One region of the Agrobacterium sp. 20P9.1.2 genome, then DNA from elsewhere that is predicted to be linked to it. Evidence: predicted binding sites of a transcription regulator. Region 1 holds the regulator's gene; the other holds the start of a gene.
The links. The regulator LexA, encoded in region 1, represses DNA repair genes until DNA is damaged. The targets are predictions, from matches to a motif close to TGTTCNNNNTGTGTTCNG.
Positions count from the first base shown of each region.

Region 2: AC27VJ_RS22375 (ATP-dependent helicase) is a predicted target of LexA. The motif match lies at 2,608-2,625, and genes of this name have one in related genera.

Region 1 is NZ_JBYOKI010000003.1:175,316-178,994, forward strand. Features, by position in the region: gene kdsA (3-deoxy-8-phosphooctulonate synthase) at 1-556, opposite strand, end outside; gene lexA (transcriptional repressor LexA) at 834-1,556, shown strand; gene AC27VJ_RS10245 (glutathione S-transferase family protein) at 2,002-2,682, shown strand; gene AC27VJ_RS10250 (ComEC/Rec2 family competence protein) at 2,802-3,679, opposite strand, start outside.
Region 2 is NZ_JBYOKI010000011.1:93,557-97,235, forward strand. Features, by position in the region: gene budC (meso-2,3-butanediol dehydrogenase) at 179-940, shown strand; gene AC27VJ_RS22360 (hypothetical protein) at 990-1,214, opposite strand; gene xth (exodeoxyribonuclease III) at 1,211-2,011, opposite strand; gene AC27VJ_RS22370 (hypothetical protein) at 2,160-2,471, opposite strand; gene AC27VJ_RS22375 (ATP-dependent helicase) at 2,664-3,679, shown strand, end outside.

The DNA.
Region 1 (3,679 bases):
AAACGAGCGTATTGTAGCCGAAGGACGCGCCGCGTTCGCACAGCAGCACATTCGGGTTGCCACTATCGTTCAGCTTGGCCAGAACATTCTTCATGTCCCAAGGCGCCAGGAACTGACCCTTCTTCACATTGACGACCCGGCCGGTCTTGGCCGCCGCCACCAGTAGGTCGGTCTGTCGGCTGAGAAACGCCGGGATTTGCAGGATGTCGACAACCGGTGACATGATTGCGCACTGCTCTTCCGTGTGAATATCCGTCAGCACCGGAAATCCGAACTGCTCCTTGAGTTCAGCAAAAATCTCCAGCGCCTTATCGATGCCAATGCCGCGTTGGCCCGACAGGGACGTGCGGTTGGCCTTATCGAAAGACGACTTGTAGACAAGACCGATACCCAGCTTGCCGCACAGCTCCGCCATGGTCTCGGCAATCATGAAGGCATGGTCGCGGCTCTCCATCTGGCACGGCCCGGCAATCAGCGAGAAACGTTCGGTGTTGGAGAAGGAAACCGCCTTGGAGCCCTGCCCCACCACGACTTTCAGATTGTTCGTCACACTCATCATCTATCCTCGGAATCAGCAGGGCATCTTTTAGAGGCAAACGCCGGTGAGTTACCCTTAAATCTCGTACTGGCCTCGCACTTATCAGCAAGATGCCCGCGAGTCACTGCACTACGACCGCATGAGACGCGTCGATGATGCTGATTTCGCTCATCAACAGATGCTTAAATGAATTTCACGGAATTTTAAGGGATTGCAGAACACATATGGAACAGATAGTGTTCGTTCTGTATTTGTTTCGCGAATCTTCGCCTCGAATTTCCAAGGGTGTTTCTTCATGCTCACGCGCAAACAGCAGGAATTGCTTCTGTTCATTCATGAAAGAATGAAAGAGTCTGGCGTGCCGCCATCCTTCGATGAAATGAAGGATGCACTCGATCTTGCCTCCAAATCCGGCATTCACCGGTTGATTACAGCGCTTGAGGAGCGCGGGTTTATTCGCCGGCTACCGAACAGGGCGCGCGCACTTGAAGTCATCAAGCTTCCCGAGTCCTATTCGCCCGCCAACAAGCCCCAACGCGGCTTTTCACCAAGCGTCATCGAAGGCAGCCTTGGCAAGCTGAAGGCTGTGGAGCCACCGCCCGCACCTGCCCCCTCGAACAGCCGCGACGTCAACTCCGTCAGCGTCCCCGTCATGGGTCGAATCGCAGCAGGTGTGCCGATTTCGGCGATCCAGAACAACACCCATGATGTGGTGGTGCCGATGGATATGATCGGTTCGGGCGAGCATTACGCGCTTGAGGTCAAAGGCGATTCGATGATCGAAGCCGGTATTTTCGATGGCGATACGGTCATTATTCGTGACGGAAGTACCGCAAATCCGGGCGATATCGTCGTTGCACTGGTGGATGACGAAGAAGCAACACTGAAGCGTTTCCGCCGCAAGGGTGCCTCTATCGCGCTCGAAGCCGCAAACCCTGCATACGAGACCCGCATCTTCGGACCGGACCGGGTGAAGATCCAGGGCAAGCTGGTCGGCCTGATCCGCCGCTATCATTAACTGCTCCTGCCTATAGCTTCGCGGGTGGATTTTTAGGTCTGCCCGCGCGCAATATTTTTGGTTTTGATTGGCACGTCGCGAGGTCTTAGAGCCAAAGTTGCACGTTGGTCCGAATGACGAACAAGTGCACATTACATGCATGTCAGGGGGAAATTTGCGCTCACAGTAAGCGCAGATATCCAAAAGTGGTTAGTCGGCTTACTATTTTCGAATCACTCGTTTTTGTGAGTGTCTATGAATGATTTTTAGGATGACGTTTTGTATGAAGCGCTGCCTGAGTTTGAGTTGCGGAATGGAAGCTTCAGACTGCGATCCCTCTGTTTCTAATGTCACCACATGGGCACACGACTAAAACATCAAATAATTTGAAGACCACCATCGCGCAAACCATCTGTATCGACGAAATTTCCCGCGCTAACACGGTGCTGCAACCGAGGGATATGAGATGTACGAGCTTTATATTGCCAACAAGAACTATTCCTCCTGGTCCCTGCGGCCATGGGTGTTGATGCGGACACTCGATATTGCATTCAGCGAAAAGCTGACGCCCTTCGGTAATTCGGCCGAGGATTTCGCAACTTTTTCTCCGACGGCCAAGGTGCCCTGCCTTGTGGAGAACGACCTGACCGTATGGGATTCGCTATCGATCATCGAATATCTGGCGGAACGTCACGGTGGCGTTTGGGCTGGTGAGGCAAAGGCACGAGCATGGTCGCGTTCTGCGGCGGCTGAAATGCACTCCGGCTTTCAGACATTGCGCAACGAACATCCGATGAATGTCGGCCTTCGCATTCAACCTAGCGAGGTTGGCGAGGCGCTGAAGAAAGACATTTCCCGCATCGACGCACTTTGGCAGGAAGGTCTAACATCTTTCGGCGGCCCGTTCCTGGCGGGAGACGCATTTACGGCAGTAGACGCGTTTTTTTGCCCCGTCGCCTTCCGCTTCCAAACCTACGCGACGACTTTGTCGCCCGAGGCCGAGGCTTACAAGAACCGTCTCCTCACCCTCCCCGCAATGCAGGAATGGCAGGATGCGGCCTTGCTGGAACCGTGGCGCGATGCAGAACACGAGGCGGAAGCCAAAGGCATCGGAGAATGGCTGGCGGATTTGCGCTTGAAGTCGTGAGATATGGAACGGCGTCTGTTTCGAACGAAAATACCGACTTGGCTATGTAAAACGGTCTGTGTGAAAACGAGTCAGAAGGTGTCGCAAAGCGCGCAAGCGGCACCTTTGAATGAAGCATATCACGGGGCGTTCGATAGCATTCTTTCGATATGCTCCGGCACTGACGCGTCGAAATCGCCTTTGCGCCAGTCATAGCTACGGTGCCTTGTCCAGAAGCGGTCCATATCCTGCATCGCCGCTTCGGCGCGCAGCACAGACTTACCCTTTTCACCAAGCCATATTTCCATGGAGCCCGTGCGCCGCAAGGTTTCGCTGCTGATGAGGATCGCGCCGGATCGACATGTGGAAAAAGGCACCCTGCGGGTCGTCACCACCAGATCGGCGAGATCGCAACCCGCTCCCGTGAGCGCCGTATCCAGAATGATCGCGACGGCCACGCCGGACTTTGACGTCGCAACGCACCATTGGTCTTTACGGCAGGTGAAGCGATCCGTACCCGATAAGGCCTCTTTGATTTCTCTGGCGGCCCGCACCTTATCCTCATCACTCAGACGAGGCCTACGACCGGCGGCCTCGCCAGCCTCTTGCGCGGCGTCAACGGTGAGTGACTTCACCACATCCAGCATTCTTGGGCTAACATGCTGCTCTGGCAATGGCACCGCCCTTGCCCATTGATCATAGATGAAACCGGAGGCACGGGGCTTCGTCGTCGCGACGGCATCCGCCGACAGCAACGCAACCAGCGAGCCATCTTCGTAAATCAGCAGATCGGGTTTGCTGCGCCATTGCTCCGTCACCAGCATAGCGAATCCGGCGGCGATCAGCGGCAGCCCGATCAGAGCAAGCCGCGTGCGCAGCAGCGCGATGATCAGAAATCCCGCCGTGGAGACACCCAGAAACCAGCCATTCTGCCGCCCGATGGTCGCGTCGCCGCCCCAGCTCGAAACCGTCTTGGCAATTTCAATCACCATTGCCATGCCGTAACCCATGACCTTCA
Region 2 (3,679 bases), on a different contig from region 1:
CTGTTGCATCTCCTCAACCGCCACTCGGAACGTTCGTTCCGCTCCAGCGCTACGCCGCCACTGACAATCTCGTTATTGCCATTTGTCTGCCTCCAATCGCCAAGACCTCTGCGCCGGGAACAACCCCGCACATGTCCCGTTTCAGAATAGGCACCACAGCACATTCAAGGAGATTTCAATGCAGCGATTTGCAGACAAGGTTGTCGTCGTGACTGGCGCTGGTTCAGGAATAGGCAAGGCAACGGCGGAGCGTTTCCTCAGCGAGGGCGCGATGGTGACCCTGGTCGGCCGCACGAGGGAAAAGCTTGACGATGTCGCCAAGCCTTATCCTGAAGATCGGGTTCTGCTCACTGAGGCTGACATATCGAATGACGGTGACGTGAGAGACCTGATCTCTCGGACGGTCGAAAAGTTCGGGCGCCTGGATGTTCTTGTCAACAATGCTGGTGTTGTCGCCCAAGGCGATGTCGGCACCCTCACCACAGATGATTGGCGCACGGTCATGGCGACAGATGTGGATGGCGTGTTCTACGCCTGCCGTGCGGCCATCCCACATCTGAAGTCGTCGCGCGGCTCCATCATTAACGTCAGCTCCGTATCGGGCACAGGTGGTGACTGGGGTATGGCGGCATACAATGCCGCCAAGGGTGCCATCACCAACCTCACGCGGGCGATGGCCATGGACTACGGGAAGGACGGCATCAGGGTCAACGCGGTATGCCCGAGCCTGACGCGCACCGGGATGACCGAGGACATGATGGACGACGACAAGTTGATCGCGAAATTCAACGAACGCTTCGCGCTCAAAGGCCCTGGCGAACCAGAAGACGTTGCGGCGGTGATCGCATTCCTCGCAAGCGACGACGCTCGGTTCGTGACAGGCGTCAACCTGCCCGTCGACGGCGGAATGTCGGCGTCGAACGGTCAGCCGCCTCAGTAAGATGTCGAACGGCCCCTGCGGGATTATCCTCCGGGGCCGCCACAAACCTTCAATCTACAGGTCGTTTGTCTTCCGCCGCTGGCCAGTCGTTGGCCGGCTCCTCGAGCACATCATCATCCGCGGGATCTGGATCGTACTCATGTGCGACAAGCAGGCTGTTCACCTCCACGACCATGACACTGCAAGCGTCCTCATAACTGACGCCGTTCGCAACGAGACCATCGACCAGCTCTTCGAGCTTGGAGCGAACCTCACGTTTCCAATCATCGGTCATCTTTTTCTCCTTTGTTTGAAGGTTTTCTCGGCCAGTTCAATCCAGACAGGCGCGTGATCGCTGGTGTGCTCCCAGCCACGGACATGCTTGTCGACTTCGGCCTTCACGAGCTTTCCGGCGAGATCCGGGCTCAGCAGAAAGTGGTCAATCCGAAGTCCGGCGTCGCGGGCATATGCGTTCCAAAAATATGCCCAGAAGGTATAGACGCGTTCGGTCGGATGGAGATGCCGTATGGCATCCGTCCAACCTTGCGCGACTAGCTCCGCATAAGCTGCTTTGACCTCTGGCCGAAACAGCGCGTCGTCGAGCCAGCGCTCCGGTTTGTAGACATCGAGATCGGTCGGCATGACGTTAAAATCGCCAACGAGAGCTACAGATACCCCGAGCTCGAACAGTTCTTTCGCGTAGGAATGCAGTCGCCGAAACCAGTCTAACTTGTACTGGAACTTCGGACCTGGGACTGGATTGCCGTTTGGCAGGTAGAGGCATCCGATAACCATTCCGTCGATGACAGCCTCGATGTACCGACTTTGGTCGTCGTCGTGATCGCCAGGCAACCCGCGTCTCGTCTCAAGCGGTTCTTGGCCTCGAGCAAGGATGGCGACACCGTTCCAAGCTTTCTGCCCTTGCCAGATCGCACCGTAGCCTGCGCGCTTTAATTCTTTGCATGGAAATTTGTTCGAGGGTGCCTTCAGTTCCTGCAGGCAAACGATATCTGGTTTCGCCTCATCTAGCCAACGAAGGAGGATGTCGAGGCGACCGTTGATGCCGTTGACGTTATAGGTGGCGAGTTTCACCGACATATGTCAGCGCTTGCAACCACCCTGGTCATCCCAAACTCAACTCCTCCACTCGGATCGCCGGTTGGTGCAAGAAAGCGTTTGGATCGGCACTTGCTGAGATTGTTCGCCATCGAATCCCCCCGCTCCCCAACTCGGGACCACTTCATGCAGCGCCCGATACGCGAAGTGCCCCAGCCTCTCCGAGACTACGCTGGACTGCGGAAATCTTGTCGGACGGGATGTCTGCGGACACTTCGATTTCCCCTTCGAGAGGGGCATCGTCGCGCACCGCACCGCTTTTCGAGACATCGGCACCAGACGCAACTGACCCTGATGTGTTCTCTGCAGTGGCTGACTGAATGAAGATGTCAGGACGCGAGATCCCGTGCTGCTGGACAAGGTGCTCCACTGCAAGATCGGAGGCAGAGCGTGTATCAAATGTCGCTCGGATTGTGGTGGTGCTGTCGTCAGCCATGATTCTACCCTCCCATTTCTAGTTCTCAGAGACCTCAACGCCTCGGCTCATGGTTAGTTCGAACCAACAGCTCTCAGGATGAATGATTGTTTAGAGATATGAAAAATGACCTTCCAAATCATCCAGTGACAATATATGTTCCGCATTTGTTCGTGAGGTCATCTCTTCACTCCGTGCATCAAGTGAGCTCTTATGGCCGTCGCCTATCTGGAAAAACTGAACGAGCAGCAGCGCAAGGCCGTAGAGCATGGCGTTGGACTGGCTGAGGGCAACACAGCAGGGCCGCTGTTGATCATTGCAGGTGCAGGCTCCGGTAAGACCAACACGCTCGCACACCGGGTGGCACATCTCATCGTCAATGGTGCGGACCCGCGACGTATTCTCCTGATGACCTTTTCGCGCAGAGCCGCATCCGAAATGGCCCGCCGCGTCGAGCGCATCTGCCGCAAGGTTCTGGGTGCCAATGCGGGTGTTCTGACAGACGCCCTCGCTTGGTCCGGTACATTCCACGGTATCGGTGCGAGACTGCTGCGGATGTATGCCGAGCAGATCGGTCTCAACTTGGATTTCACCATCCATGATCGGGAAGACAGCGCCGACCTGATGAACCTCGTGCGGCACGAGCTCGGATTTTCCAAAACAGAGAGCCGCTTCCCGACCAAGGGCACCTGTCTTGCGATCTATTCACGCGCAGTCAATTCGGAGACGCCGCTGAACGAGATCCTGCGGCAGCACTATCCATGGGTCGCCACTTGGGAAGAACAGTTGAAGGAATTGTTCGGAGCTTACGTGGAGGCCAAGCAGGCGCAGAACGTTCTCGATTACGATGATCTCCTGCTCTACTGGGCGCAGATGGTCAGCGATCCCGATCTCGCCGACGATATCGGTAATCGCTTTGATCATGTCATGGTCGATGAATATCAGGATACCAACAAACTCCAGTCGTCTGTCCTGATGGCGCTCAAGCCCGGCGGCCGCGGCTTGACCGTCGTCGGTGACGATGCCCAGTCGATCTACTCGTTCCGGGCCGCGACGGTTCGCAACATTCTCGACTTTCCAACATCTTTCAGCCCTGCCGCTGATGTCATCACACTTGATCGCAATTACCGCTCCACCCAGCCCATTCTGGCGGCAGCCAATGGCGTGATCGAACTGGCGCGCGAGCGTTTCACCAAGAACCTGTGGACCGAACGGGAGTCGCTCGAGCG